One region of the Staphylococcus equorum genome, then DNA from elsewhere that is predicted to be linked to it. Evidence: predicted binding sites of a transcription regulator. Region 1 holds the regulator's gene; the other holds the start of a gene.
What was found. The regulator LexA, encoded in region 1, represses DNA repair genes until DNA is damaged. The targets are predictions, from matches to a motif close to CGAACATATGTTCG.

Region 1 (16,549 bases):
AGCGTTGTAAGTATTAAATAATACCATCCAAGTTTGTCCGTTATCCATAGTTTGATTGTATTCGTAACAGTGTCAAACTGTTCTGGTAGAAATGCACCAATAAGTACTACAATCGCTACGATAATCGCACTATAGATAAAAACTGGAGATATCTTCTTACCGCTAGGTTGGTTGTTAGAAGAATTCATAAATAATAACTCCCTTTCTCATCTTATTTAATTTTTAAAAAACCTAAATAGAAAAATTACAATAATTTCTATTTTTATCTTTCGCCACGTCTTAGAATAACAAACCCCCGAGTTAATATCAAATTTAGTTAAAAAAACTATTCTCTTTATTTGAAACTTATTGTATAATAAAATTTATATTTAATTAAGAGGTGTTATATAATGTTAAAGGAATTTAAAGAATTTGCATTAAAAGGTAATGTCTTAGATTTAGCAGTAGCTGTAGTTATGGGTGCAGCTTTCAACAAAATTGTTACAGCACTAGTTGCATACATTATCATGCCTCTAATTGGTTTGATTTTCGGAACTGTTGACTTTGCAAAAAGTTGGACGTTTATGGGTATCGAATATGGTATGTTCGTACAATCAATCATAGATTTCATTATCATCGCTTTTGCATTGTTCATATTTGTTAAAATTGCAAATACATTAATGAAACCTGAAGAAGACGAAGTCGAAGAAAACACTGTATTACTAACAGAAATTCGCGATTTACTACGTGAAAAAAATTAATCAAACTAGCCTTAGACATTTGATGTTTATTGCTTTTAAATACCAACAAAATCTATCGATTCCGTTGGTATTTTTTATGCCTATTTTTGCGTATAATCTTAAAACTGTAAACATAATTTAGCTTTTTATTATAAAATAAGTGTTTCAATAAAAAATGATATAAACAAACCAACCAATTGTTATATAATCAATCGGTTGGTTTGTTTAATTATTGCCTTTTAAATTGTGTTGTACTTTGATATTGCTCTGTACTAACTTCAAGTATTAACGGTATTCTTTGCTTAAGTTCACTTACGTGAGAAATAATACCTACCATTCTCCCTGTAGATTTCAAACTCAGTAATGTATCTAACGCTGTTTCTAATGTTTCTTGATCTAATGTTCCGAAACCTTCATCTACAAACATTGAATCTAAAGCAATTCCTCCAGATTCTTGTTGAACTACTTCACTAAGTCCTAATGCTAAGGCTAATGATGCTTGGAAAGTTTCTCCACCAGATAATGATGAAATATGTCGAGATTGATTCGAATGCGAATCAAAGACGTCTATTTCAAGTCCACTGTAACCCTGTGATATTTGTTCTCTTCTTGTTAATTGATAGCGTTGCCCTGTCATCAATGCTAAACGTTGATTGGCTTGAGCAAGAATTCGTTCCAAGTAGTAAATTAATACATAGTTTTCTAAAGTTAACTTTTGATCATTTTTACCTGACAAGATTTCCGCTAATTGAAACACTTCTTGCTGTGCTTTCAATTCCTTTTCTAATTTTTCTATAATTGTATTAATTTCATTGATTTTCTTCTGATTAAAATCAATCTTATATTCATGTTGGCTTAATTCCGTAGCTATCTCGTCTAATACTTGTTGCTTTTGTTGATGAATTTCTTTTAAATGTTGGCTATCTTGGAGTTTTTTATTTTTAGTTTCCTCACTGAGTTGCGAAATAACTAATTCCAAAGATTGTTTCTCTTTATTGTAAGTATTAATCTCCGCTTCAATTTTATCTTTATCTGCTATTTTAACTATCGTTGCTTTCACCTGCTCAAATTTTGTGAAGCCAATTCTACCCATTTCCTCATCTATCTTCAGATTCATATTTTCCAATTCATTTTTTAATTCTTTTAGGCTTGATTCTAAATATGCTTTACTATTTTCTTCAATAGACAGTTGTTGGTTACTATTTAGAATATTTTGTTCTAATTTATAACAAACATCGTCATATTCTTTTATCTTTTCTAAATTACTTTCATAAACTTTCACAAACTTAGCAACATTATCAAATTCGGTGTTATATTCGAAGTCATTTATAGCAATGTCATTTTCTCTTAAAGTATGTTGCTTATTTTTCATATCTAATTCAAGCGTATGATAACTTTGTTCGTTTTTTTGTAATTGCTCTTTTAATTGATTAATCTCTTCATTTTCTTTTTCTAAGTTCTCTTTTTCAACATATTTATGATCAATACGCTTTTCAAGTTCATGATAATTCGTATTATTAAGCTCTTCTTGAGAAAATTTTTCTATTTGTTCATTCAAATAGTTCAATTCACTTTCACATTTTATCTTTTTCTCTTTTATATTTTTATGTTGTTCTTCTATTGCAGTTAACGCTTGATGTCTTTCCGTAAGTTCATCAAAGTCTAAATGTTGCTCAATTGAATGTACTTCATTTCCACAAACTGGACATATATCACCTGAATTTAATGCTGATTGAACTTTTGCAATAATATCCTTTTTATTGTTTAAATCTATATTTGTTTTGTCTATTTTAGAATATTTGTCATCTAATTGTTGAAGCTGCAAGTGAAATTTTTCTATATCTCTTAACTTCTGTTTTTTTCTGTTTTGTAAGCTTTCAAATTCAATTTTTTTGAGTTCATTCTGTTTTAACTCTTTGATTTCATTATTTAAATTGAAAATTTGTGAATTAAGCAATTCGACTTTTTTATAATCACTCTTACGATGGTTTAACTTCTTAGCGAGATCATCCAGTAGTTGCTTTTGTGTTTTAACCTTTTCTTCAAGTGTTTCGTAAGCTTTATTTATTGTTTCACGTTGATGATATGCCTCTTGATATTTACTTGCTTTATCATAAAACAACTTACATTTTTCTACATACTTTCTAAAACCTTCTAATATATCCGAAGTCTGTAAATGTTTTTCGAGTTGTTTTTTATTTTCATGTGCCTTATCTTTGAGAGTATTAATCGAGTTTTGTTTTTCTTCTATATCTTTTATTGATTTTTCTTTTTTTAAAGATAGCGTTTCTTTAGACTCTAGCAAATTGGCTAACGGTCTTACTTCATAAATTTCATTTAATAGTTTTATTTTCTTCTTGATTTCGTCATCGTTTAAAAGTAACTGTTCATATTGCTGTTGTTTCTCTTCAAGCTGAGTTAATGCTTCTTCAAGTTTTAAATTATGATTTAAATTATTTTCTGCCGAAGTCACTTCAGCTTTATATTTACTCTTTTTTTCTTTTATTTCCTGTTGTATTTTTCGTGCTTTTTCTTTAAATTCAGGTAATACTTCCATAATTCGATTTGTTTGTCTAGCATTGATTGTTTTATATTCAGTTAATATTTCATCATCAAATGTTTCAATGTCATGCCAATTATTTTCTAATATATTGAATTTCTTTTCAATTTGTTCTCTAACTTCTTTTACATCGTTACTCAAGTGTTTCTGTATTTCTTCAAAACGCTGACTATTAAAAAGTGTTCTTAAAATTTCTTGCTTCTCTGAGCTTTTAGATAGTAAAAATCGCTTAAATTCGCCTTGAGGTAATATGAAAAGTTGTCTGAATTGCTCAGCGTTTACGCCTAATAAATCTCTGATAAATTGATTACCCGTATTTATTTTACTCTCTCTGAGATTATACTCATCGTCTTCGTATTGGTATATGGCTAACTGGCCTAGTGTTTTATTTTTATTACCTTCTTTAATAAATGCGCCTTGTCTCACAATTTTAAAAATATGATCTCTTAGCTTAAATTCAAATTCTACAGTCATAGGAGTCTTGCTATCTGCAAAATGACTCCTTAAATCACTCTCTTTTCTATCTTTAGTAGACGCTTCACCAAAAAGCGCATACACAATTGCGTCAAAAACCATTGTCTTACCTGATCCAGTTTTACCACTGATTAAAAAAAGTTGATTATCTTTTACGTTATTAAAATCTATCACTTCTTTTAAGAAAGGTCCGAAATTATTTAAATTTAATGTTAAAGGTCTCATTTATTCAGACCCTCCTTCTAGTAAATCATTTAACACCTTAGCTACAGTTTTACTTTGAGTTTGTGTTAGTTCTTCATCAGTAATATTTTTATAGAATTTATCAATTATCGTTTCATCATCTAATTTTTGAATTTCATAGTTATCTTGATGAATATGTGCGCTAAAATCAAAAGTCTGGTTTGTAAGTGCTAATGTATTAGGATAAATTTGTTTTAAATGTACCATTGGATCACTGACATGAGACATATGCTTTAATTTGAAATGTAAATAATTATCTTTACCCTTTACCTTTAATTTTTCTTGTATCGCATCTTCGTAATCGCCTTCTATAACTTCTAATTGTCTTAAAGGCGCAATCGGTATGAACTTCTCTTTGATTGTATCTTCCTTAATTTCAATGATTCTATATCCTTTAGGTTGATTCACTTCAGAAAAAGAATACTGAAGTATTGACCCACTATAGCTTATAAAATCAGAATCTATGCTAAACGGATGGTGTAGATGACCCAGCATAACTCTATCAAACTGTTGAAACGAGTCAGCTTCAACAGATTCGACTGTCCCTATAGATAAAGGTCTCTCTGATTCTGAACGCACACCACCTTGTACAGTTAAGTGACCGATAAGAATATTGGTATTATTCTTATTTATATTATTACTCATATATTCAATAGATTTACTTAAAGCTTGTTGATAAGTTTCTATCGTATTATCTTTTAAAAAGTGTTGAGTTTCATTAATTGTTGCAAACGGTAGCGTATAAAAATCTACATTTCCAATTGAAATAGGTATATTTATGTCTTCAAGTTTTGTACGTATATATAAATTTGACTTTTCAAACCACTTGGAACCATAGTTCAATCGTTCTTTACTATCATGATTACCGCTTATCATAATAATCGGAATGCCCATCTCTAGATTCAAAGTATCAATTGTACTTTCTAATAATTGGATGGCATCTTTATTCGGATAACTCGTATCATATAAATCACCCGCAATTACTATGACATCCGGTTGTTCATTGTCCATCGCTTCTATAAAACGATTTAAAATATATGCTTGGTCTTCTAATAATGATTTACCATTTAAAATTCTGCCTAAATGCCAATCGGCTGTATGTATTACTTTCATTTTTACACCTCTAATAGAACGTTTGTTCGTATTTATATAATATAATATCTTTACCACTAAGACAAGTATAAACATAATGGTATTAAACTGTTTTTCCTTTTCTTCAACTACTGCTAATAAAACAATTGAGGCTGAGACATGTATGTATGCCCCAGCCTCCCCAAACTATTGAATTAATGTGCTTTTAAGCTTCTTATATTTATATAACATTGCTAAGCGCCAAGGAACAATCATTGAAAAACCAAGTAAGAAAAACATGCCACCAATTTCTCCTGGATCTATTTTATTGCTAATAAATATTTTAAGTAATGTACGTATTAACAGTAGTGAAATAAGAATGATAGGAAAAGCTTTAGAGCGCTTCATATATATTTCACTGCCCTGAGTTTCAAATTTAGATGTCCATATTAAAATTGTAGAAAACGCTATACCTAAAATAATACATTCTACAATTTCAAGACCAGTTAATCTAAAATATGGAACAACATACATTAAAGCACCTGTTGCCATAAAAAATGGCGGTAATATAATTTTCTTTTCATTAACTGGAAAATTTTGCGCTTTCATTCGCACAAAGATAGCACCTAGTCCCATTATAAAAGCGAAAATTATAGAAATTACTAAATATAACACACTTACACCTTCTTTAAATTTCTATAAGATGATATTTACTTTCGATAGTATATCACTTAACAAAATATTAATCAGTATTTTTAATTCGTTTTCACCTATTTTATCGTTTCTAACATTACATAGTATATATTAGCATTTTTAAATTAAGTAAATAACAACTATCAATATCTTTTCCTTCTATAAATTATAAATTTCCTATACTAACATATATGCGAAGAATATAAATTTATACTATTGTTCCTTTTTTATTCTTGGGAAAAGTGAAGTGCTATGACTAAAGCTTTGTGAACCTAAAAAATCTAAAACATACACCATAAAAAATGCCAACAAAGTCGTTAAGACTTTGTCGACAATGTGAATGAACCTTGGTAAAGGTTTATTCTATCATTTTTGCTCTATTACACATGCGAATTAACACATGCTGATAATGCATCATTTAGTGTATATCTAAGATAATTCATATCATGAGTTTGCATTGCATTATGATATTTCTTAAAAGCTTCATCGTTCGGAAAGTTAATGTGCATATTAGCTAGACGATCTAATACTTCTCTGTCTTCCATGTCATAAGCATCCTTCACTTATCGATACCTCCCTTATATATATACAATTATAACAAAAATCATATCACAATCAAATATTTTCTGAATATTTGAAATATAATACTTACATTTTATTCATTGAATACTCTAGAGTTTGCGACTTAAAACCTTTTATAATACTATCCTTCACTTTGAAAAATATTTAATATGTCTAAGTATTTAATACATTAACCTTATTGCTAAAAAATAAAGGTTCAAACCAATTCACTTATTGGCTCGAACCTTTTATAGAACATTATTTTGTTTTTTTCATTTGATCTTGTTGATTTTTGTTCATCATCGTCATCATTTGATTTATTTTCTTTTGAGATGGTTTTTGACCCATTTGCATCATCATCATACGTAGCATCTCTTCGTTAATTGGTGGGTTCTTTTTAAGATAATCCATCATATATTTTCTTGCAAGGAAAAATCCACCGACTAGTCCTAGAATTAGTGCTAACACGATTAATAAAATTGCTAACCAAGTTGCCATTGTTTCACCCACTTTCCTATCCTAATGAATTTTACTAAAATTGGTGCTCCTTTTCAAGAGCAACTCAATTAATATATTTTTTCAACCTTATGTATTATATCAATTACAAAATCAATTTGTAAATATAAGCTATGCTTTATATCTAATAATAAAAATTGGTATGAGAACTTTCGCTCTCATACCAACAATTTAAATAATTAATTATATTAATTAGAATGTTTGTATTTGATTCAATACGTTTTCTTTAGTGAAACCATATTTTTCAATTACTAAATCACCAGGCGCACTTGCACCAAATCCATCAATTGCGATGACTTTGCCTTGCGTGCCGACATATTTATGCCAACCAAGTGGTGAAGCCATTTCAATAGCTACACGTTTTGTAATTGATGATGGTAGTACTGATTCTTTATACTCAGCAGATTGTTGATCGAATGCATTCCAGTTAGGCATTGATACAACACGAACGCCTTTACCTTGTGCTTCTAAATCTTTTGCTGCATCTACAGCAAGATTAACTTCTGATCCAGTTGCTAATAATAAGAATTCTGCTTCTTTATCAGATTCAAATACTACATAAGCACCTTTACGTACGCCCTCTTCAACTGTCTCTTTTGGTAAGTCCATTGTTGTAAGGTTTTGACGTGTTAATACTAATGATGTCGGTGTACTTTCTGATTCTAGTGCTACTTCCCAAGCTACACGTGTTTCGTTACCATCTGCAGGACGAATCACATTCATATTAGGAATCGCACGTAAACCAGCTAATTGTTCGATTGGTTCATGTGTTGGACCATCTTCACCAACAGCAATTGAATCATGCGTAAAGATGAATGTTGAATTTAAGCCCATGATTGATGATAAACGAAGAGCTGGTTTTAAATAGTCACTGAATACAAAGAATGTTGCACCGTATGGATGTAATCCTCCATGTGCAGCCATACCATTTACTGCAGCTCCCATTGCGAATTCACGCACACCAAACCAAATGTTTTTGCCTTCTGGTGTATCTTTGTCAAAATCAGCTGCATCCTTCACATTTGATTTGTTAGAACCAGCTAAGTCAGCTGACCCACCAAAGAATGAAGGTACTGTTTTACTTAATGCTTGGATTACTTCACCTGAATCAGCACGAGAAGCACCGCTATGACCAGCTTCAAAGTGTGGCAATTCATCTTTATAATTTACTGGTAATTTACCACTAATAGCTAGTTTGAATTCTTCAGCTAAATCTGAGTACTTACTGCTATATTCTTCAACAAGCTTATTCCATGCTTCTTCTTTTTCGTTAGCACGTTTTAGCATACTTTGTTGGAAAATTTCATATACTTCTTCAGGCACATTGAAACGTTTTTCAGGGTCTAGACCATAATTTTCGAAAGCTAATTTTCTTTCGTCTTCACCTAATGGTGCACCGTGCACGCCATGAGAAGCTTGTTTGTTTGGTGCACCATAACCAATAATTGTTTTAACTTCGATTATTGTAGGTACATCATTAGACTTCGCTTCTTCAATTGCTTTATCAATTGCTTCGATATCATTACCGTCTTCAACTAAAATATGTTTCCAACCGTATGCTTCGAAACGACCTTTTACATCTTCAGAGAATGCTTTATCTAAATCACCATCTAAAGAAATATCATTAGAATCATATAAAACAATAAGCTTATCTAATTGACTATGACCTGCTAATGAAGCAGCTTCATGTGAAATACCTTCCATTAAGTCACCATCAGAAGCAAGTACATAAGTATAATGATCTACAACTTGTGCATCATCTTTATTAAACTTGCCAGCTAAGTGTTTTTCTGCCATTGCCATACCAACTGACATAGCGAAACCTTGTCCAAGTGGACCTGTTGTTACTTCAATGCCATCCGTATGTCTAAATTCAGGATGACCAGGCGTTTTAGAATCCCATTGTCTAAATTGTTTAAGTTCTTCTAATTCTAAACTACCTGAAACATGTAATAAACTGTATAATAACGCAGAACCATGTCCCGCAGATAATACAAAGCGATCTCTATCAAAGAAATCTTTTGATTGGGGGTTAAAGTTTAAATGACGCGTCCATAATGTATAGGCCATAGGAGCAGCGCCCATTGGTAATCCAGGGTGACCTGAGTTTGCTTTTTCAATAGCGTCGATACTTAACGCTCTAATCGTATCTATCGCTAATTGATCTTTTTCTATATTCATCTAATATGACTTCCTTTCTTCTAGCAAGATTCAATATCATTATACATTACTTTTCTTCTATTTAACAAAAAATTGATTTAGTTTTTATCTTCTTTATCTTTAGAATCTAATATTTTTTTCACTTTCTTAGGTGTAACATCATTTCCTTCTGAATCAATAACTCTCGTACTTTCAATTTGTTGTTTGAACTTGCCTCTAAATTCATCTAAATAAGCTTTGCGCAACTTAGATTGTTCTTTAGCTTCAGTTTGAGTTAGTCCTTGTTCCTTTTTCTTCTTTGCTAATTCATTAATACGTTCTAAATCTACGCCACCCTTGTTAGCCATAGTAAACCTCCGTAATTTATAATCTAGAAAAAATATAACAAAAAAGTGAGCGAAACTAAATCGTTTCGCTCACTTTATCCCTATTTACTATTAACATGCTTGCTTTCCCAAATCACTTCTATTTAGATCGTTATTTAACTGCTGCTATAACCGGTTGGTGTTCGTGTTCGCTATTACCTTCAGTTTTCACGTTATATTGTTCGCTTTGTACCGGTTCACTCGTTAATTGATGATCGGTCATTTCGTACGTCTGTTCTGATTCTGCGTTGTTATGCGCACTTATAATAAATAATGCGCTTAATAACATCGTAACAAATAACACTGTTATATATGCTTTTATTTGGTGTTTATATATTTTTATCATTAATAGTCACTCCTAGAACGTTTGTTTGTATTTATACCTTACCAGAACACGTGTTCCGAGTCAACAATAAACGAACAAACGTTTGTAATATATATATATGCATGCTATAATAAAAACAAATTAATCTAGGGAGTGCCTACTATGAGAGAGTTAACAAAGCGACAAAGTGAAATTTTCGAATATATAAAACAAACAGTTCATTCAAAAGGATATCCGCCAAGTGTAAGAGAGATTGGTGAAGCCGTTGGATTAGCATCAAGTTCTACAGTTCACGGTCATTTATCAAGGTTAGAAGAAAAGGGTTATATAAAAAGGGATCCTACTAAACCTCGGGCAATTGAAATTGTATCAGAACAATTAGGTGATACTTTAAATATGGAAGAAACTATCCACGTTCCTGTAATCGGTAAAGTAACAGCTGGCATACCTATTACTGCTGTAGAGAACGTTGAGGAGTATTTCCCATTACCCGAACACTTCACTTCAACTCATAATAGTGATATTTTCATTCTCAATGTAGTTGGTGACAGTATGGTTGAAGCAGGTATCTTAGATGGCGATAAAGTAATCGTTAGAAGCCAGACAATCGCTGAAAATGGTGATATTATCGTTGCTATGACTGAAGATAATGAAGCTACTGTTAAACGATTCTATAAAGAAAAGTCACGTTATCGCTTGCAACCTGAGAATAGTACAATGGACCCTATCTATTTAGAACATGTAACTGTATTAGGTAAAGTTGTAGGACTATTTAGAGAAATGTAATTATAAATTTAACCCTTTAAAAACACTCTCACAAAAATAAGAGGTTGAGCTATGAGCTCAACCTCTTATTTTTTGTCTTTTTTATCTAAGACTTCTTTTACTTTTTCAAGTATATCTTCTGTTTTATCTTTTTTATTTGTTGTCATAACTTATTCATCCTCACAAATAGTAAGATACCCTCTTATAACAATCAATAAACACTATCCACTGTAATTTTCAGTCCAATAAGGTTGTCTTTCCTCATTAAAGTCCACACCTACACCTAATGTTTTGAATTCTTTTTTTAGTATGTTCTTTCTATGTCCTAATGAATTCATTAAACCTTGGTGTGCATAAATGCTACTTGTTTGACCATAAGCTAGATTTTCACCTGCTGCATTAAAATCATGACCGTCTGCTTCTAATCTGTCGAACGGTGATTCGCCTGATAAATTATCATGATTAAAATAGTCATGCTCTGCCATATCTATACTATGTTTTCTCGCAGTATCAGAAATACTAGCCGAATAATTTAACGATGCTAAATCACGTTGGACTCTCTCAGCGTTTACTAAATCAAAGTTTTGTAATTCAAAACTTTGTGCCAATCCTTCTGATGGTGCAGCATATTGTTGTTGTAAGCGGTTTTCCATTTTTTCGCTAACTTGTAGAAGTGCAGTTAAGTTATTGTTTTCATGTTTGTCATAAAAAGCTGTTGTATAAATTTGATCATCATGAAAATTGTCAAATTCATCATCTTGCACATCAAATTTTACATGACCTTTTTCTTTTTCAGTAATAGGTTCACCTAATCTATCTCTAACGACTTCTTTCGGTGTTCCATATTTAATTTTTGATTTTGATGAAATTACATTCTGATTACTATAAAGTGCGTTTACTTTATCATCAATGTAACTCACCATCACAAATGATCTATAATCACCAGAATAGTAAGTATGCCAATTTGTGCCATACTCATTAGAAGTCACACGTTGTGCGTCTCCTAACTTTTTGTCAACTTCATCCTTAGTCATATTCATTTGAATATTATTTACAGCAAATTCTTGTTCACTTGGCACTTTTAGCGCATCATCAGATGTAGATTGTTCTGATGTCCAACCGTCCACTTTTGATTTAAACTGTTGTTGTAATGATGTCAGAGGTGTAGTTTCTTGGATTGGAACGACTAATACTATTATTAAAAAAACAACTATATATAATAAAATTTTTCTGATTTTATACACCCACTATAAAACTAATCTCTATCACCATTAAAAATAGAGTTTCTAACGATTACATAATCCACTTTTCTTAATGATTTCAAATCTTTGCCACCTGAATACGAAATTGAACTTTGTAAATCTTGTTGCATTTCTATTAGAGTATTAAGTAAAGAACCTTTGTGTTCAACAAACATTTTTTTACCTTCAACATTTTTGTGTTCGCCTTTTTGGAATTCAGAAGCACTACCAAAATATTCTTTATACATTTTACCATCTAATTCAACAGTTTCGCCAGGAGATTCTTCATGAGCTGCAAATAATGAGCCCACCATTACCATTGATGCCCCAAAGCGAATTGATTTAGCGATATCTCCATGCGTTCTGATACCACCATCAGCAATGATTGGTTTGCGTGCTGCTTTACTACAATGGTTGAGTGCCGATAACTGCCAGCCGCCAGTACCAAAACCAGTTTTAATTTTAGTAATACAAACTCGACCAGGCCCTATACCTACTTTCGTTGCATCCGCGCCTGCATTTTCAAGTTCACGAACGCCTTCAGGTGTACCCACATTACCAGCAATTACAAATGTCTCTGGAATATGTGCTTTTATATGTTTAATCATATTAATGACTGAATCTGAATGACCATGTGCAATATCAATTGTAATATAGTCAGGGATTATATTTTCTGCTGCCAATTTTTCAACAAAACCGAATTCACGTTCTTTTACTCCTACAGAAATAGAAGCGAACCAACCTTTATCTTGCATCTTTTTAGTAAAAGGAATACGAGCTTCTTCATCAAATCTATGCATAATATAAAAATAATTATTTTCCGCAAACCATTCTGCTAATTCTTCATTCATAACTGTTTGCATATTTGCTGGTACTACAGGCAACTTAAAGTTTCTTGAACCAAATTTGACAGTTGTATCACATTCAGAGCGACTATCAACAATACATTTATTTGGTATCAATTGGATATCTTCATAATCAAAAATTTTCATAATTTAACAAACCCCTAACATTTTTAATAAAACAATAATACAATCGTAAGATTTTCATGATGATTTCAAATATTGTACAAGGAAAATACATATATTTACAGCAAATTCCGAACAATAACTTTTTGATTTATCTTAACCAATTGATAATATACATTGTTTTACTACAAATGTAAACGAACTTGGGTCGTATTTACCAACTTGATTTTTTAACCCCTGGAATTTGTCCTTTATGCGCATATTCACGAAAAGCAATTCTAGACATTCCAAATTTTCTATAAACACCTCTGGGTCTTCCAGTAACCTTACAACGACGTGTCAATCTTGTCGGTGATGCATCTCTCGGTAATTTTCTTAAAGCTTCATAATCTCCTTTAGCTTTTAATTCTTGACGTAATTCATAATACTGAGCGACTAAGCGTTCTCTTTTTTGTTCTTTTGCTATTTTTGATTTTTTTGCCATAATGTATCTCTCCTTTTAAATCGTAATCATTTCGTTTTAAATCATAACACATCCTTTTCATTAATCAAACAGAAAGTTCCATATTCAAATTTTTATTGCAATTTTTTGAATGACATCATTTGTTTCTTCATTATTAGATATTTATATTTATAGAAAAGTAATTGAAATTGCATAATTTATATGGTAGAATTTTAAAGCGTAATCATTCCTGTTAAGAAAGAGGTGTTAACTTTGCGCGTAAATATTACATTGGCTTGTACTGAGTCTGGCGAGCGTAACTATATTACTACTAAAAATAAACGTAATAATCCTGAGCGTATAGAACTTAAAAAGTTCTGCCCAAGATTAAATAAATATACGTTACATCGTGAAACAAAATAATATGATGTTAGACCTTATCTTTTGAATACGACATATTTAAAAGTAATACTGAACTTAAATTATTTGTTAAGTTCCAGAGATAAAGGTGTTTCCATAATGGAGACATCTAAGAACTTAGATAAACCAATTGCTATAAAAGCATTTGGTTTATTTTTTTAAGTATTTTTATTGAAAGTATCTTTTTGTCTATTCTATTATTTAAGGCTTTTCATAATAAAGAGGCCTTCATTTTAATTTAAAACTTTAAATTTCATTAGATTATCACAAGTAAATAAGCCCTTTTGCTACGTATTTTATAATTTTCAAATCTTATTTTTCATTAATAAGTGTTAATTAACATTTTACAACTTAATTGTCACTTTTAAATTTTTGCACAGTCTTCTAATCAACCGTGAAACATCTTATAATAGTATAACCATCTATTATTGGAGGAGAATTTTATGGAAAATCGCCACATGTCAGACGAGCAGAAAAGTCATATCATTAATTCAATAACGACAAAAACGAAAAACAAAAGTATTTGTAATTGTGAACATCCTAAAATCGAAATTTTAAATGGTCATTATTTCGCACCCCTATTAACAGCTTCATTAGGAAATGATGCAACTCCATTAATTGCACTGATGTGCAATAATTGTGGTAAACTTCATTTTTATTCACAAAACTTTTTAGGTATTAAAACGAGATAACATAAAAAGGTAGCTTCCATTATATTGGAAGCTACCTTTAATTATAAATTCTGCTTTAAAGTTTTAAAAATCTTAAAAGTTAATACCCATCATATTAACTTAGTCTGCTGCTTCTATGTCTACATCATTGATATCAATGCCTAATGCATTTGCCACACCTTTACCATATTCACTGTCAGCTTTGTAACAATGACGGATATGACGATGTTGAACTTCTAATGTAGTACCTTGCATTTCGTTTGCAGTATTTACAAATATACGCTCTTGTTGCTCTTTAGATTGTAATCTAAATAAGCGACCTGGTTGTTCGAAGTAATTGTCATCATCTTGTCTATAATCATATTCATATGCTTCGCCTTCAATTGGTAATCCAGGTTTTTTAAATTGTGGTTGATCCTCAAAAGAACCATCACTATTTGGATAATAGTGTGTGCCACCGCCTTGATTATTATCTAAAATTCTCATTTGACCATCTCTACTGAATGGACAAATATTTTCAACACCTACACCTTTAGGTTGGTTTACTGGAATTTGCCAATGGTTAGCACCTAAACGATATCTTTGTGTATCACCATATGAGAATAAACGACCTTGTAACATTTTATCCGGTGAAAAATCTAATCCTGGAACAATGTTTGTTGGCGCAAATGCAGCTTGTTCAACATCTTGGAAGTAATTATCAGGGTTACGGTTAAGTTCCCATTCACCAACTTCAATTAGTGGGTAATCACCTTTATACCAGACTTTAGTTAAATCAAACGGATTATCTTTATGATTTCTTGCTTGTTCTTCAGTCATCACTTGAATATATAATTTCCATTTTGGATAATCTTTATTTTCAATTGCTTCGAATAAATCACGTTGTGATGATTCTCTATCGTTAGCAATAACACTTGCTGCTTCCTCAGGTTGTAAGTTTTCAATGCCTTGTTGAGTTCTGTGATGGAATTTCACCCATACACGTTCACCCTTGTCATTGTACATTGAATAAGTATGAGAACCAAAACCGTGCATATTTCTAAAACCTTTTGGAATCCCTCGATCTGACATCAAAATTGTTACTTGATGCAATGCTTCAGGTAACGAAGTCCAAAAATCCCAATTGTTTTGTGAACTACGCATATTCGTTCTTGGATCACGTTTTACTGCGTGATTAAGACTCGCAAATAATTTAGGATCTCTAAAGAAGAATACTGGTGTGTTATTACCTACTAAATCCCAGTTACCTTCATCCGTATAAAATTTCAAAGCAAATCCACGGATATCACGTTCAGCGTCTGCTGCCCCACGTTCCCCAGCTACTGTAGAAAAACGTGCAAACATTTCTGTTTGTTTTCCAACTTCTGAAAAAATACTTGCAGAAGTATACTTTGTAATATCATTTGTAACTGTGAACGTACCAAATGCGCCAGAACCTTTCGCATGCATGCGTCGTTCAGGAATAACTTCTCTATCAAAATGAGCCATTTGCTCTAAAAAGTACCAATCTTGCATTAATAATGGCCCTCTAGGTCCTGCCGTCATACTATTTTCTCTGTCCGAGACTGGCGCACCAAAAAGACTTGTCAATTTTTTATCATTACTCATAAAAATTCCCCCTCGATTTTCTAAATAATAATAATTATTATCTAGCACTTATTTTAATGTAATATAACTTTAAAAGCAACAAAGTCTCATTGAAATATGTGAAAGTTTTCTAAATATTTAAATATTTTATGAATTTTAAGTCACAAAAGGCATTGCTTGTATCACTTAAAAGCATTAAAATGGATTGTATATATAAAATTCAATAGATTATAGGAGATTTTTTATGGCACAAAATAATATGAATCGTGGTCTTAACTCTCGACATATTTCAATGATAGCAATTGGTGGCGCCATCGGTACCGGGTTATTTGTAGCAACTGGGAATGTTATATCTCAAGCTGGTCCAGGCGGCGCAATATTGGCTTACTTGATTATTGGCGTAATGCTATATTTCTTAATGTCGTCTATCGGTGAATTAGCCACGTTTTATCCTGTTTCGGGATCATTCAGTTCATACTCTACCCGTTTCGTGGATAGTTCATTAGGCTTTACGATGGGTTGGTTATATTGGGCAATATGGTTACTCGTAACGAGTGTTGATATTATTATATCTGCAAGCGTACTTTATTATTGGGATGTATTTCAATTCTTTTCACCAATGACGTGGAGTATTATCTTTTTATGCTTACTCTTTTTACTGAACATTTTTTCAGTTAAAGCTTTTGGTGAAACAGAATTTTGGTTATCTCTAATCAAAGTAATAACAATTGTTGTATTCATCGTAATTGGTGTATTAACTATTGTTGG
Region 2 (16,549 bases), 530 kb from region 1:
TAAATATCACAAAATAAAATTTCACAAAATACAACGCTTTCTAATGAAACTATTGAAACAACAAATTGAAGCAGATAGATATACGCTCGTGTTTTTTAATGACATACAGCATATGAAACAAATGTATCATTGTTATAAAACAGAAATAACTTCATTGACCTATGTGCATAGTGAGGATGTACTTCGTTTTGAAAAAGTGAGCGCTTTAAGAAAAGGTGAATATAAAGTTATGTTTACCACTACAATTTTAGAAAGAGGATTTACTATGGCAAACTTAGACGTTATTGTGCTCAATAGTCATATGTTTGAAAGCAGTGCACTTGTTCAAATTGCTGGAAGAGTGGGTCGTAAATTAGAGGCACCATCAGGATTAGTATTATATTTACATGAGGGAATTACGATGGACATGCTTAAAGCACGAAAAGACATTAAGAAAATGAACGCATTAGCGCATAACAGGGGATGGTTAGATGGCTAGATGTATTCAATGTCATCATACTTTTTCTGAAGCGTTTAATGCTTTTACATTTTATAAAAAAGCATCTAAATTATGTGAATCATGCATAGAACAATGGGATGATATCAATATTAAACACCTCAATCGCTGTGTCAGATGTTTAAAGAAATTAGACGAAAATGAGAAGAATTGCTTAGACTGTTTATTTTTAGCAACAAAATATAACTTAATGAATCAGTTATATTGCCAATACCAATATAAAGGTATGTTAAAGACGCTTATTCATCAATATAAATTCAAGAAAGATGTCGCAATTTGTGAAATATTAGCAACACAGCTTCAGTTCCCTAAAATATCATATGATTACATTGTACCTATACCGTCACCGTTAGTTAGAGATAAGGAGCGAACGTTTAATCCCGTGCTGGCCGTGTTAGATGAAATGGGTGTGAATTATGAACCTTTACTATATACACGGGTCCGTCCAAAGCAATCACTTTTAGGAAAACAATTACGCGCGCAATCAAAAAATCCATTTGAAATCGTAAAAAATATAGATTTAGAAAATAAAAATATTTTACTTGTAGATGACATTTACACTACAGGATTAACAGTTCATAATGCCGCAGAGTTGCTGTTTGTTAGAAAAATCAGAAAATTCGATGTGTTTACGTTTGCACGGTAGGAGAAACGTGGTATTATAAGAGTAAGCAATATTACCAATATAGAGGTTTTAAAGGAGTCGATTATTATGATCAGATTTGAAATTCACGGGGAGAACCTCACTATTACTGATGCGATTCGCAACTATATTGAGGAGAAAATTGGTAAATTAGAAAGATATTTTAACGATGTGCCAAATGCAATCGCACACGTTAAAGTAAAAACGTATCAAAATTCGGCAGCAAAAATCGAAGTAACTATTCCATTGAAAAACGTTACTTTAAGAGCTGAAGAACGCCACGATGATTTATACGCTGGTATTGATTTAATTAACGGTAAACTTGAAAGACAAGTTAGAAAATACAAAACGCGTGTAAATCGTAAAAATCGAAATCGTGGAGAACAAGAAGCATTTGCATCATTACCACAAGAAAGTGAAGCAGAAGAAATTCAAAATGATGACAATGAAAGTGATATCGAAATTATTCGTTCAAAAAATTTCAGTTTGAAACCTATGGATTCAGAAGAAGCAGTATTACAAATGGATTTATTAGGACATGATTTCTTTATTTTCACAGATCGTGAAACTGATGGTACGAGTATTGTTTATAAAAGAAGAGATGGAAAATATGGTTTGATTGAAACAACTGAATAATTTGTTTTAATTAAGTCCAATATTAAACTAACCGTAGCGTTCATGATTGAGTTAAATCATGGACGCTCATTTTTTGTTGTGTTACTATGAAATAATTTGAAAGTTAGGTAAGATCTTGTGTATATTTTTATTGGATAAGAGATAAAATAAAAAACGAAAACTATTAATAAATAAAAAATAGCATTAACAAGCGAGAAAACTGTTTAAATGGAAAGTTAATAAGTGTAAATTTAAGCTTATAAATGATATCATAAATTGTTGTAAGCAAAGAGTTAAAAAGCTAAAGGAGCGAACAAAATGGGTTTTTTATCAAAGATTGCAGATGGCAATAAAAAAGAAATAAAACGCCTTGGTAAATTAGCCGACAAAGTCCTTGCGTTAGAAGAGGATACGTCGATATTAACTGATGAAGAAATTAGGGAGAAAACAAAAGCATTTCAAAAACAATTACAAGCAGAAGAAGATATAAAAAAACAATTTAAAATGCTCGATGATATTTTACCGGAAGCCTTTGCGCTCGTAAGAGAAGGTTCAAAACGTGTGTTCAATATGATTCCATATAAAGTTCAGGTTATGGGTGGTATTGCAATTCATGGTGGCGACATTTCTGAGATGAGAACAGGTGAAGGTAAAACGTTAACTGCTACAATGCCAGTTTATTTAAACGCATTGTTAGGTCGTGGTGTGCATGTTATTACAGTAAACGAATATTTATCTAGTACGCAAAGCGAAGAAATGGCAGAACTATATGAATTTCTTGGGTTATCTGTAGGATTAAACATCAATAGTATGACAACAACTGAGAAGCGAGAAGCATACGCAAGTGATATTACGTATAGTACGAATAATGAGTTAGGATTCGATTATTTACGTGATAATATGGTGAACTATGCAGAAGAACGTGTTATGAGACCTTTAAACTTTGCTATCATTGATGAAGTTGACTCAATTTTAATTGATGAAGCACGTACGCCACTGATCATTTCAGGTGAAGCTGAGAAATCGACTTCGCTTTATACACAAGCAAATGTCTTTGCTAAAATGCTTAAAAATGAAGACGACTATAATTACGATGAGAAAACAAAAGCTGTTCAATTAACAGAGCAAGGTATTGATAAAGCAGAACGCATGTTTAAGATTGATAATCTATATGATGTGAATAATGTGGATATTATTAGCCATATTAATACTGCGTTACGTGCACATGTAACATTGCAAAGAGATGTGGATTACATGGTGAATAATGGTGAAGTCTTAATTGTTGACCAATTTACTGGTCGTACAATGCCAGGACGTCGCTTTTCAGAAGGCTTACACCAAGCCATAGAAGCGAAAGAAGGCGTGAAGATTCAAAACGAATCTAAAACAATGGCCTCTATTACATTCCAAAACTATTTCAGAATGTACAACAAACTTTCTGGTATGACAGGAACAGCTAAAACTGAAGAAGAAGAGTTCAGAAACATTTATAATATGACTGTAACTCAAATTCCTACTAACAAACCGATACAACGTGTGGACAAACCAGACTTAATATACATTAGTCAAAAAGGTAAATTTGATGCAGTTGTTGATGATGTTATTGAAAAACATAAACTAGGTCAACCTGTACTATTGGGTACAGTTGCAGTTGAAACCAGTGAATATATTTCTAATTTATTGAAAAAACATGGCGTACGTCATGACATTTTAAACGCTAAAAATCATGAACGTGAAGCAGATATAGTTGCTAATGCAGGTCAACGTGGAGCGGTTACTATCGCTACGAACATGGCAGGTAGAGGTACAGATATTAAACTGGGCGCAGGTGTTGAAGAAATTGGCGGCCTTGCAGTAATCGGTACAGAGCGACATGAATCTCGTCGTATTGATGACCAATTACGTGGTCGTGCTGGACGACAAGGTGATAAAGGGGACAGTCGCTTTTACTTATCACTACAGGATGATTTAATGGTACGTTTTGGTTCGGAACGTTTACAAAGTATGATGAATCGTTTAGGTATGGATGATTCTACACCGATAGAATCTAAAATGGTGTCACGTGCTGTTGAATCTGCTCAAAAACGTGTAGAAGGTAATAACTTTGATGCGCGTAAACGTGTACTTGAATATGACGATGTATTACGTAAACAACGTGATATTATCTATGGTGAACGTAACCGTATTATTGATAATGATGAAAGCGGAGATTTAGTAAATGAAATGCTCCATTCTACATTAGATAGAAGCGTTCACTATTATATAAATGAAGATGAAGAAGATTTAGATTATGAGCCATTTATCAACTATATTGATGATGTATTCTTAAATGAAGGTGACTTAAAACTAGAAGATATCAAAGGTAAGGATCAAGAGGATATCATTGATATTGTTTGGTCGAAAGTTGAAGTCGCTTTAAAAGATCAAAAAGAGAAAATTGGTACGCAATTTGATGAATTCGAGCGTATGATTTTACTTCGTTCAATCGATTTACATTGGACAGACCATATAGATACAATGGATCAATTACGTCAAGGTATCCACTTGCGTTCTTATGGTCAACAAAATCCATTACGTGATTATCAAAACGAAGGACACCAACTTTTCGATACAATGATGCAAAACATCGAAGAAGATGTCAGCAAATATATCTTGAAATCAGTAGTTACCGTTGAAGATGACTTAGAACGTGATAAAGCAACAGATTTCGGTAAAGCTGAACACGTATCTGCAGAAGATGGTAAAGAAAAGGCTAAAGCATCGCCTTATGTTAAAGATGAACATATCGGTAGAAACGATCCTTGCCCTTGCGGTAGTGGAAAAAAATATAAAAACTGCCATGGTGCATAATTTGAAAATGATTTTAAATAAAACCGGAAGCCTTGATAAAGCATATATCAACTTCCGGTTTTTATTTATCAAAATTAAAATTAACTTGTTTTGATAAATAAAAATAGCGGCAGAGTTGTAATTAAACTGCAAACTTTTGTAGAATAGATATATTGAATAAAATGACATAATTTAATAGTAGTATTTCAATCGTACGATAACAGGAGAGATGCAGTGATGGAACTATCAGAAATTAAACGTAATATAGATTATTATAATGAAAAATTAGAGCAACTTAGGGGGTCTCTTTGACTTAGAAGAAAAAGAGACAAATATTCAAGAATACGAAGAAATGATGGCTGATCCTACTTTTTGGGATGATCAAGATAAAGCACAGGAAATTATTGATAAGAATAATGCTTTAAAAACGATTGTAAATGCATATCGAGGATTAGAATCTGAAATAGAAGACATGGAAACAACAAGAGAACTATTATTAGACGATGACGATGATGATATGAAGTCAGATTTGGAACAGAACGTAATAGATTTTAAAGCAAATTTAGATAAGTTTGAACTACAATTATTACTTGATGGTCCATATGATGCGAACGATGCCATTATGGAACTACATCCTGGCGCAGGCGGTACAGAATCGCAAGATTGGACAAATATGCTTTTAAGAATGTATCAACGGTATTGTGAACAAAAAGGGTTTAAAGTTGAGATTGCAGATTACCTACCTGGTGATGAAGCGGGCGTTAAAAGCGTTACACTAATTGTTAAAGGTCATAATGCCTACGGTTATTTGAAAGCTGAAAAAGGCGTGCATCGACTTGTCCGCATTTCACCGTTTGATTCGTCAGGACGTAGACATACGTCATTCGCTTCTTGTGATGTTATACCGCAATTCAATAATACAGAAATTGAAATTGATATCAATCCAGATGATATTAATGTTGATACATTTAGAGCGTCTGGTGCAGGTGGTCAACATATTAATAAAACAGAATCAGCAATTAGAATTACCCATCAACCTACAGGCATTGTAGTAAACAACCAAAATGAGCGCTCTCAAATTAAGAACAGAGAAGCTGCAATGAAAACATTGAAAGCTAAGTTATATCAATTAAAAATTGAGGAACAAGAGCAAGAAATGGCAGAAATTCGTGGCGAGCAAAAAGAAATTGGCTGGGGAAGTCAAATAAGATCTTATGTTTTTCATCCTTATGCAATGGTTAAAGATCATAGAACAAATGAAGAATCAGGTAAGGTAGATGCAGTTATGGACGGAGATATAAGTCCATTTATAGAAGCATACTTACGTAGTCAAATGGATCATTCAGAAAGTTAAGCAAATGAAAATTAGAAATCTCGTCGTTAGTATTTAAACTAGTGACGAGATTTTTTGTTTTTTTAAGAATGAATAAAAGCATGTAAAATGCAATTTTAAATATTACACGTTAGATTTGGATGATGTATGTATATAGCCTCTATAAGGTTGTAATATCAATGTTTTAAGCGCTATTTAAGCTAATTGAATTGACCCATATTAAGTATCAATTGTCTATTACATTACAGTATAATAACAACCGCAAAAGACGAAATGTTTTATGCTATATTATGATTGATTAAAATTTAAGACAGTAAAGGGTTGAACATGTAATGAAGAAAGGATTAACATTTTCTGTAACATCGGCAGCATTGTTTTTTGGTTTTAATGGTATTGCATCAGCAGACCAAATTCACACAGTAAAAGAAGATGCTAAATTATCTGATATAGCGCATGCATTTGCCACAACAACAAATGAAATTCAGTCATTAAATCAATTGAATGAAAGAGTAACTGTACAAGCAGGAGAACAATTAGTACTTCCAGACAAAGATATAGTAGAAATAAAACAAGGAGATACAGTTTTAAATATTGCTGAAAAATATCAACTTAATTTAGAACAAATTTATCAGTTAAACCCAAATCTAGGTGAAGTTATTTACCCAGGCCAATTAGTGGCAGTATCTGAAAAGGGTTCAGCACATTTAAATAACCAGCTTCATAGTATTTTTAACGAACAACAAGTACAGAATGAAACAAGAGAAGGTAATGATGTTCCAGTAACATCAAATAACCTTGTACCAACGACACAACATACTTGGAATTACGTGGAAAAAGAAGCAGCAAATAATCAAAATGAAAGTAAACAAATGTATTCTAGTCAATATAAACCAACACAAGTCGCTTCAAATGGTAGTAATTATTATAGTTGGGGACAATGCACATATTATGCATTTGATCGCCGTCAACAATTAGGAAAATCAGTAGGTAACCTTTGGGGTAATGCGAATAATTGGGCTTCAGCAGCTAGTAATAGTGGCTACAAAGTTAACCATACACCTGAAGTGGGTGCGATTATCCAAAGTAATGCCGGTAACTATGGCCATGTAGGTGTTGTAGAACGTAAAAACCCAGATGGCTCAATTGTAGTATCAGAAATGAATTGGCAAGGTGTAGGACAAAAATCTTATAGAACGATTCACAACATTGGTCAATATAATTATATTCATTAGCAAATCATAAATTGGTATATACCTACAATATCATCTGAATACCTAAAGAAAAGGTGCTTAATAGTGAGATTATATTAGAGGTAAGTTTTGCTGAGTATAATAAATGGTACATCATAGAACCACTCCTGCATGTTTTGGAGTGGTTCTATGTTTAGAGCTCAATGTATTTAAATAATATCATTAATAAGGTAATGGGAGAGAAATATAATTTTTCTAATAATATTTCGTAGTATATGCCCAGCCAATTACTGTCAAAATAACAACGGAGGCTGAGATATAAGTTTATGTACTAGACACCCCATAAATTGAATTAGTTAAATTCAATTACATTGATAAGACATTTTGATTGTTGAATGATATTATAAAATTAAGTATAATCATTCATTAAACAAACTAGGAGGCGATGTCATGGGAGTACATCAATATTTTAAACGCTTGTCTGATTTAGAAAAATTAATTAGATTACCGGGAAAATTTAAATACTTTGAGCATAATGTCGCTGCGCATTCATTTAAGGTGACAAAAATTGCCCAATATTTGGCTACAGTAGAGGAATACCATGGTAATGAAGTAGATTGGAAAAGTTTATATGAAAAGGCGTTAAACCATGATTTTGCTGAAATTTTTACGGGTGATATTAAAACACCAGTTAAATACGCAAGTGGCGAATTAAAAAAACTCTTCTCACAAGTAGAGGAAGAAATGGTAGATCATTTTATAAATGAAGAAATTCCAGAAGCCTATCAAGATATATATCGAGAAAGACTTCAAGAAGGTAAAGATGACTCATTAGAAGGTCAGATACTTTCTGTAGCTGACAAAATAGATTTATTATATGAAACATTTGGAGAAATACAAAAGCGTAACCCCGAACAACTATTTTTTGAAATATATGAGATGTCCTTAGAAACGATTATGCAATTTGATCATCTAAGTTCGGTACAAGATTTTATAGATAATATTATTCCAGAAATGTTAACGGAAAAATTCATCCCAAGATCAGAATTACGTGAAACAACAATGGCTATTTTAAATAATAGGAATGGGTGAAGTGAATGATTTGGTATGTGCTCGCATCCTTTTTTCCATGTATTTTCGTGGTATTTTTCAGCGTGCTAACACGAAGTAAATGGGTAGGAACGATTTTAACATTAATTATAATTGGTGCATCCGTTCAAAAAGGTTTTTTTCATAATGAATGGATCATTTTTATAGATGTTGCCTCGTTGCTGGCTGGTTACCTTATTATCGATCAATTAGAATTTCATAAAAAAGAAGATGACTGAGTAATAAATGTTAAGCAACTTAATTGCTATAGTTAAATATGCATTTTATAATTGTATAACTTCAACAATATAGTTTATTTTAGAATAAACAAATACAACTTAGGCAAACATGGTGACAGAACTATGTTTGTTTTTCTTTATATATAGCAAGATAAAAGCGAACAAATGTTTGCTTTTTCGTTTGTAAATCTGTTAAAATATGTAACGAGAATATGAATCTGCAAACTTGATGCAGACACACAGCAACAGTAGTATATACATTTTAAACATAGACACATCAGGTATGTTCGTATCGTTAGAAATTATATAGGAGGCATGTGTCACTATGGAACATCATCAATTTAAATTACAATCTGATTTTACACCTCAGGGTGATCAACCAGATGCGATAAAGAAAATAGTTGAAGGCGTTAATGAGGGCAAACGTCATCAAACCTTACTCGGTGCGACAGGTACAGGTAAAACCTTTACGATGAGTAATGTTATTAAACAAGTAGGCAAACCCACACTCATTATCGCCCACAATAAGACATTAGCAGGTCAATTATATAGTGAGTTTAAAGAATTCTTTCCAGAAAATAGAGTAGAATACTTTGTTAGTTATTATGATTACTATCAACCAGAGGCATATGTGCCATCAACTGATACATTTATTGAAAAAGATGCTTCAATAAATGATGAAATTGACCAATTACGACATTCAGCGACAAGTTCACTTTTTGAAAGAGACGATGTCATTATTATTGCGAGTGTCAGTTGTATATATGGTTTAGGTAATCCAGAAGAATATCGAGATTTAGTAGTCAGTGTTCGCGCTGGTATGGAAATGGACAGAAGTGAACTTTTAAAAAAATTAGTAGACGTTCAATATTCGAGAAATGATATTGATTTTAGACGTGGTACATTTCGTGTAAGGGGAGATGTAGTTGAAATTTTCCCTGCTTCGAGAGAAGAAATGTGTATTCGTGTAGAATTTTTTGGTGATGAAATTGATCGTATCCGTGAAGTAAATTATTTAACGGGTGAAGTTTTAAGAGAGCGTGATCACTTTGTGATTTTTCCAGCATCCCACTTCGTAACACGTGAAGAGAAAATGAAATCTGCAATACAAAGAATTGAAAATGAACTAGAAGAACGCTTAACAGAATTACGCTCAGAAAATAAATTATTAGAGGCACAACGACTAGAACAACGTACGAATTATGATTTAGAAATGATGCGAGAAATGGGCTTCTGTTCTGGTATTGAAAACTACTCTGTGCATTTAACACTAAGACCAATGGGTTCAACGCCATATACGTTATTAGATTATTTTGGCGATGATTGGCTTGTAATGGTTGATGAATCACATGTGACATTACCTCAAATTAGGGGTATGTATAATGGAGACCGTGCACGTAAACAAGTACTTGTAGATCATGGTTTCCGTTTGCCGAGCGCTTTGGATAATAGACCTTTAAAATTTGAAGAATTCGAAGAAAAAACCAATCAACTCGTTTATGTATCTGCTACACCTGGTCCATTTGAGTTAGAACATACAGATGAAATGGTACAACAAATTATTCGTCCAACAGGTCTATTAGATCCTGAGATTGAAGTGCGACCAACGGAAAATCAAATTGACGATTTAATAAGTGAAATCCATGAGCGCATTGAACGTAATGAACGTGTGCTAGTTACAACATTAACTAAAAAAATGAGTGAAGATTTAACTACTTATTTAAAAGAAGCTGGCGTTAAGGTCAATTACCTACATTCAGAAATTAAAACATTGGAGCGTATAGAAATTATTCGTGATTTACGTATGGGAACTTATGATGTCATTGTTGGAATTAACTTATTAAGAGAGGGTATCGATATACCAGAAGTATCTCTTGTTGTTATTCTTGATGCTGATAAAGAAGGTTTCTTACGTTCACATAGATCACTTGTTCAAACAAGTGGACGTGCAGCACGTAATAGTCGCGGTGAAGTTATTATGTACGGTGACAAGATTACAGATTCCATGCGTTATGCCATTGATGAGACAGAGCGACGTCGTACAATTCAAAAAGCATATAACGAAAAACATAATATTACGCCTACTACGATTAATAAGAAAATTCATGATGTTATTAGTGCAACTGTCGAAAATGATGAAACAAATGAACAACAACAAACTGAAGTACCTAAGAAAATGACGAAAAAAGAACGCGAAAAAACAATCGCAAATATAGAAAAAGAAATGAAACAAGCAGCTAAAGATTTAGATTTCGAAAAAGCAACAGAGCTTAGAGATATGTTGTTTGAATTAAAAGCAGAAGGGTGACAAATATGAAACAACCATCCATTGTAGTAAAAGGGGCTCGTGCCCATAATTTAAAAGGTGTAGATATTGAAATACCGAAAGATAAACTCATCGTGATGACGGGACTGTCTGGATCAGGAAAATCTTCACTTGCCTTTGATACAATATATGCTGAGGGTCAGCGTAGATATGTAGAGTCATTAAGTGCTTATGCAAGACAATTTTTAGGTCAAATGGATAAACCAGATGTTGATACGATTGAAGGTTTATCACCTGCGATATCAATTGACCAAAAGACTACAAGTAAAAATCCAAGATCAACTGTAGCGACAGTAACTGAAATATATGACTATATACGGTTGCTCTACGCACGTATAGGCAAACCATTTTGCCCCAATCATGGTATTGAAATAGAATCGCAAACTGTACAACAAATGGTAGACCAAGTGATGCAACTTGAAGAGCGTTCTAAAATCCAACTATTGGCTCCTGTGGTTTCTCATAGAAAAGGTGCACAAGAAAAACTCATAGACGACATTAGCAAAAAAGGCTATGTACGTGTACGTGTTGATGGTGAAATTATGGATGTAAACGAAGTGCCAAATTTAGATAAAAATAAAAATCATACTATCGAAGTCGTAATAGATCGCTTGGTGGTTAAAGCAGGTATTGAAGGACGTCTTGCTGATTCTATAGAAACTGCGATTAGACTTGCTGAAGGTACATTAATCGTTGATATAATTGGGGGAGAAGAATTAAAATTCTCGGAAAACCATGCTTGTCCGATATGTGGTTTTTCAATTGGTGAACTAGAACCTCGTATGTTCAGTTTTAACAGCCCCTTTGGTGCATGTCCAACATGTGATGGTTTAGGATTGAAATTGAAAGTAGATTTAGATTTAGTGGTTCCTGATACAAACAAAACTTTAAATGAAGGTGCAATCATAGCTTGGGAATCTTCAAGTTCTGATTTTTATCCAACATTATTAAATCGTGTTTGTGAAGTATATAAAATTAATATGGATAAACCATTTAAAAAATTAACAGATAGACAACAAGATATCATTTTAAACGGTTCTAAAGGTAAAGAAATTGAGTTCACTTTTAAACAACGCAATGGTCAAACACGTAAACGAACAATGGAATTTGAAGGTGTGATTAATAATATTAATCGTCGTTATCATGACTCACCATCTGAACTTGTTAGAGAGATGATGAGTAAATATATGACTGAGCTACCTTGTGAAACTTGTAATGGTAAACGTTTAAGCCGTGAAGCGTTATCTGTATATGTTTCTGGTCAGAATATTGGTGAAGTTGTTGAACATTCAATTAAAGATGCTTTGCATATGTATGAACATATTGAATTGTCAGATCAAGATAGAAAAATTGCAGATCAAATATTAAAGGAAATTAACTCACGTTTAGAATTTTTATACAACGTTGGTTTAGAATATTTAACACTCAATCGTGCATCAGGATCATTATCAGGTGGGGAAGCGCAGCGAATTCGCCTTGCTACACAAATTGGTTCTAGACTGTCAGGTGTACTTTACGTGTTAGATGAGCCTTCTATCGGACTTCACCAAAGAGATAATGATCGACTTATAAGTACATTAAAAGAAATGCGTGACTTAGGTAATACTTTGATCGTTGTAGAACACGATGAAGATACAATGCGTGCGGCTGATTATTTGGTTGATGTAGGCCCAGGTGCAGGTGAACATGGTGGCGAAATTGTCGCGAGTGGTACACCTAAACAAGTAATGAATCAGAAAAAATCACTCACTGGTCAATATTTAAGCGGGAAAAAGCTGATAGAAGTACCTGAGGAACGCCGTGAAATAACTGATCGTAAAGTCAGTGTTAAAGGCGCAAGAAGTAATAACTTAAAAGATATCGACGTAGATTTTCCATTATCAACAATGACAGTAGTTACAGGTGTTTCTGGTTCAGGTAAGAGTACGTTAGTTAATGAAGTGCTGTATAAATCATTAGCAAAACACATTAATAAATCAAAAGTAAAACCAGGTGATTGTGACGAAATTCAAGGAATAGAAGAACTTGAACGTATAATCGATATTGATCAATCACCTATTGGAAGAACACCGAGATCAAATCCAGCAACTTATACAGGGGTATTCGATAATATTAGGGATATCTTCGCGCAAACAAACGAATCTAAAGTAAGAGGATATACTAAAGGCCGTTTTAGCTTTAATGTGAAAGGCGGTCGTTGTGAAGCTTGTAGAGGTGACGGTATTATAAAAATTGAAATGCATTTCTTACCAGATGTGTATGTACCGTGTGAAATTTGTGGTGGTTCTAGATACAATAGAGAAACGCTAGAAGTCACGTATAAAGGTAAAAACATTGCAGATATTTTAGCAATGACAGCTGAAGAAGCGACTAATTTCTTTGAAAAAGTACCAAAAATTCATCGTAAATTGAAAACATTAGTTGATGTTGGACTAGGATACGTTACACTCGGACAACAAGCAACAACACTTTCTGGTGGGGAAGCACAACGTGTTAAACTCGCATCTGAATTGCATAAACGTTCTACGGGTCGCTCCATCTATATTCTTGATGAACCAACGACTGGTTTACATGTTGATGATATTGGTCGATTATTAAAAGTACTCAATAAACTAGTGGAAAATGGTGATACTGTGGTTATTATTGAGCATAACTTAGATGTTATTAAAATGGCAGATCATATTATTGACTTAGGTCCAGAAGGTGGCGATGGGGGCGGTACGCTTGTAGCTACCGGTACGCCAGAACAAATTGCAGAAGTAAAAGAAAGTTATACAGGACAATACTTAAAGCCTGTGCTAGAAAGAGATACAGTAAAATAAACAATATAAGTATGTAACTCCACTCAAAAAGGCGGGAACATAAGTATAAATGGCTCTCTTCAAGGTAAGTACTTTAACGTGCAAACTTTGAAGGGGGTATTTTTGTATTTATTACCAACAAATACCTAGAAAATGATTTGTAGTAAATTAAATGAATAAATTGAAAATATAATCAGTCACTGGTGTGTGATATCGTTTATAATTGATATAATGATAGATATTATAGATATGTGTTGAATTATCGATCTTCTACACTTTTTGATATGGATTATCATTTCTTTTTGATATGATAATATCATATTGCAAATGTAAGAGAAATATTGATAGAGGTGAACTATGTTAACTACCAAGAGTTTAGTAGACCGCTTTGAACTTGATCTTATTGTTGGAGAAGCAGGTTTAAACAAACAAATTAAAAATACAGATATTTCAAGACCAGGTTTGGAAATGGCAGGTTATTTTTCTCACTATGCTTCTGACCGTATTCAATTATTAGGTACGACGGAATTATCTTTTTATAACTTATTACCAGATGAAGAACGTAAAGGTCGTATGAGAAAGTTATGTCGTCCAGATACACCAGCGATTATTGTGACGAGAGATTTAGAACCACCAGAGGAACTTATCGCTGCAGCAAAAGAACTCGACACGCCTTTAATTGCGTCGACGATTGCTACTACACAATTAATGAGTCGTTTAACTACATTTTTAGAACATGAACTCGCACGAACAACATCACTGCATGGAGTACTTGTCGACGTTTATGGTGTAGGTGTACTGATTACTGGTGATTCTGGAATCGGTAAAAGTGAAACGGCATTAGAATTAATAAAACGTGGTCATAGATTAGTAGCAGATGATAATGTGGAAATTAGAGAAATTAGTAAAGACGAATTGATTGGGAGAGCACCTAAATTAATAGAACATTTATTAGAAATTAGAGGCTTAGGTATCATTAATGTAATGACATTGTTTGGTGCAGGTTCGATTTTAACTGAAAAACGATTGCGTTTAAATATTCATTTAGAAAACTGGCATAAAGACAAATTATATGATCGAGTCGGCTTAAATGAAGAAAAATTACGTATCTTAGATACTGAAATTACGAAAAAAACAATTCCTGTACGACCTGGACGTAACGTAGCGGTTATTATTGAAGTTGCGGCAATGAATTACCGACTGAATATTATGGGCATCAATACAGCAGAAGAGTTTAATGATCGCTTAAATGCTGAAATATTACGAAATGGTAGCAATAGTGAGGAGAAATAGGTAATGATGACATTAAATTATATCAATCCAATTGCACTTGAGCTTGGGCCTATTTCAGTACGTTGGTACGGAATTATTATCGCTGTTGGGATACTCTTGGGTTATTTTATTGCTCAAGAAGGTGTGAAACGAATTGGCTTTGATACAGATACATTAGTTGATATCATTTTTTGGAGTGCAATATTTGGATTTATTATGGCGAGACTTTATTTCGTTGTATTCCAGTGGCCGTATTATATTCAAAACCCAATTGAAATTCCGATGATATGGCACGGTGGTATTGCAATACACGGTGGCTTAATAGGTGGATTTGTTACAGGGATTATCATCTGTAAACAAAAAAATATTAACCCGTTTCAAATTGGTGATGTCATTGCACCAAGTATGATTTTAGGCCAAGGTATTGGAAGATGGGGCAACTTTATGAATCATGAAGCTCATGGCGGTCCTGTTTCAAGAACATTCTTAGAAAACTTACATATTCCAGATTTTATTATTAATAATATGTATATTAATGGCAAATACTACCAGCCAACATTCTTATATGAATCTATTTGGGACATTTTAGGCTTTGTTATACTAATCTTGCTTAGAAAACATTTACGTATAGGAGATACTTTCTGTCTATATTTGATATGGTATTCAATCGGCAGATTTTTCGTAGAAGGCATGCGTACAGATAGCTTGATGTTAACTAGTGATATTCGAGTAGCGCAGTTAATGTCTATTATACTGATTATAGTAGGTATTGTGATTATGATTATAAGAAGAGTGAAATATAACGCACCAAGATATAAAGATGTTGGTCCGTTAACTTGGTCAAATCAAAAAGTGAAGTGATAAAATATCATGCGTAATTTAAAAAAGGTTAAAGTTAAAGGCAATAACCCACTTTGGCATATGTATCGTTATATTAGATACTTTAAAATATTTAAACAAACGATAATTATTGAAATTTGCAGGTACTTGCCTCACGTGAAATTAAAACATTGGGCGTATCGCAATTTATTGAAAATGAATATTGGTAAAAACACAGCATTTGCTTTTAAAGTAGTTCCCGATTTATTATACCCAGAGTATATTTCCATAGGGGAAAATTGTGTGATTGGCTATAATACTACAATTTTGACTCATGAATTTCTCGTTGATGAATTTCGAACGGGGCGTGTGCAAATTGGTGATAATACTTTAATTGGCGCGAATGTTACAATATTACCAGGTGTAAGCATAGGATCAAATGTTAAAGTCGGAGCGGGTGCTGTTATTTCAAAAGACATACCTGATTCGGCATTAGCATATGGAAATCCCATGCAAATAAGAACTTAATTAATATTTAGGAGGTGATAATGGATGGCGCATAACGGCAAAGTAATACCAATGAAATTAGATAGTCAATTTTATAAAAAATTGGGAGACCAAAAATTTCTGCACCAAGATTATAAAAAGGCAGCAGAATATTATGGCAAAGTGCTGGATATGTCACCTCAAGATTTTGATGTAAAAGTAAAATACGCGGAATGTCTTGTGAATATAGGACTAAGTGGTAAAGCAGAGCATCTATTTTATGAAAGTATTGCGCAACAAGAGTTAGTAGAAGAAAGTTATTATCAGCTTAGTCAATTAAACATTACATTAAATGAAGCAAATAAAGCATTTTTATTTGGTATAAATTATGTCACGATGTCTAACGATGAA

Region 2: a site for LexA is predicted at 8,593-8,606, ahead of uvrB (excinuclease ABC subunit UvrB). Genes of this name have one in related genera too.

Annotation. Positions count from the first base shown of each region.
Region 1 is NZ_CP118982.1:1,543,074-1,559,622, forward strand. It holds gene PYW44_RS07500 (glycine betaine uptake BCCT transporter) at 1-188, opposite strand, end outside; gene mscL (large conductance mechanosensitive channel protein MscL) at 390-740, shown strand; gene sbcC (exonuclease subunit SbcC) at 949-3,978, opposite strand; gene sbcD (exonuclease subunit SbcD) at 3,979-5,109, opposite strand; gene PYW44_RS07520 (CcdC family protein) at 5,275-5,742, opposite strand; gene PYW44_RS07525 (hypothetical protein) at 6,141-6,323, opposite strand; gene PYW44_RS07530 (YneF family protein) at 6,580-6,819, opposite strand; gene tkt (transketolase) at 7,030-9,018, opposite strand; gene PYW44_RS07540 (DUF896 domain-containing protein) at 9,096-9,344, opposite strand; gene sosA (DNA damage-induced cell division inhibitor SosA) at 9,475-9,708, opposite strand; gene lexA (transcriptional repressor LexA) at 9,850-10,473, shown strand; gene PYW44_RS07555 (CAP domain-containing protein) at 10,674-11,696, opposite strand; gene guaC (GMP reductase) at 11,708-12,685, opposite strand; gene rpsN (30S ribosomal protein S14) at 12,876-13,145, opposite strand; gene rpmG (50S ribosomal protein L33) at 13,377-13,526, shown strand; gene PYW44_RS07575 (hypothetical protein) at 13,967-14,215, shown strand; gene PYW44_RS07580 (catalase) at 14,315-15,802, opposite strand; gene PYW44_RS07585 (amino acid permease) at 16,026-16,549, shown strand, end outside.
Region 2 is NZ_CP118982.1:2,072,744-2,089,292, reverse strand. It holds gene PYW44_RS10140 (DEAD/DEAH box helicase family protein) at 1-478, shown strand, start outside; gene PYW44_RS10135 (ComF family protein) at 471-1,142, shown strand; gene hpf (ribosome hibernation-promoting factor, HPF/YfiA family) at 1,209-1,775, shown strand; gene secA (preprotein translocase subunit SecA) at 2,073-4,604, shown strand; one part of gene prfB (peptide chain release factor 2) at 4,821-4,892, shown strand; one part of gene prfB (peptide chain release factor 2) at 4,894-5,937, shown strand; gene PYW44_RS10115 (COG3942 and LysM peptidoglycan-binding domain-containing protein) at 6,249-7,148, shown strand; gene PYW44_RS10110 (YfbR-like 5'-deoxynucleotidase) at 7,557-8,198, shown strand; gene PYW44_RS10105 (CsbA family protein) at 8,204-8,434, shown strand; gene uvrB (excinuclease ABC subunit UvrB) at 8,760-10,742, shown strand; gene uvrA (excinuclease ABC subunit UvrA) at 10,748-13,582, shown strand; gene hprK (HPr(Ser) kinase/phosphatase) at 13,919-14,854, shown strand; gene lgt (prolipoprotein diacylglyceryl transferase) at 14,858-15,694, shown strand; gene PYW44_RS10080 (acyltransferase) at 15,704-16,180, shown strand; gene PYW44_RS10075 (tetratricopeptide repeat protein) at 16,205-16,549, shown strand, end outside.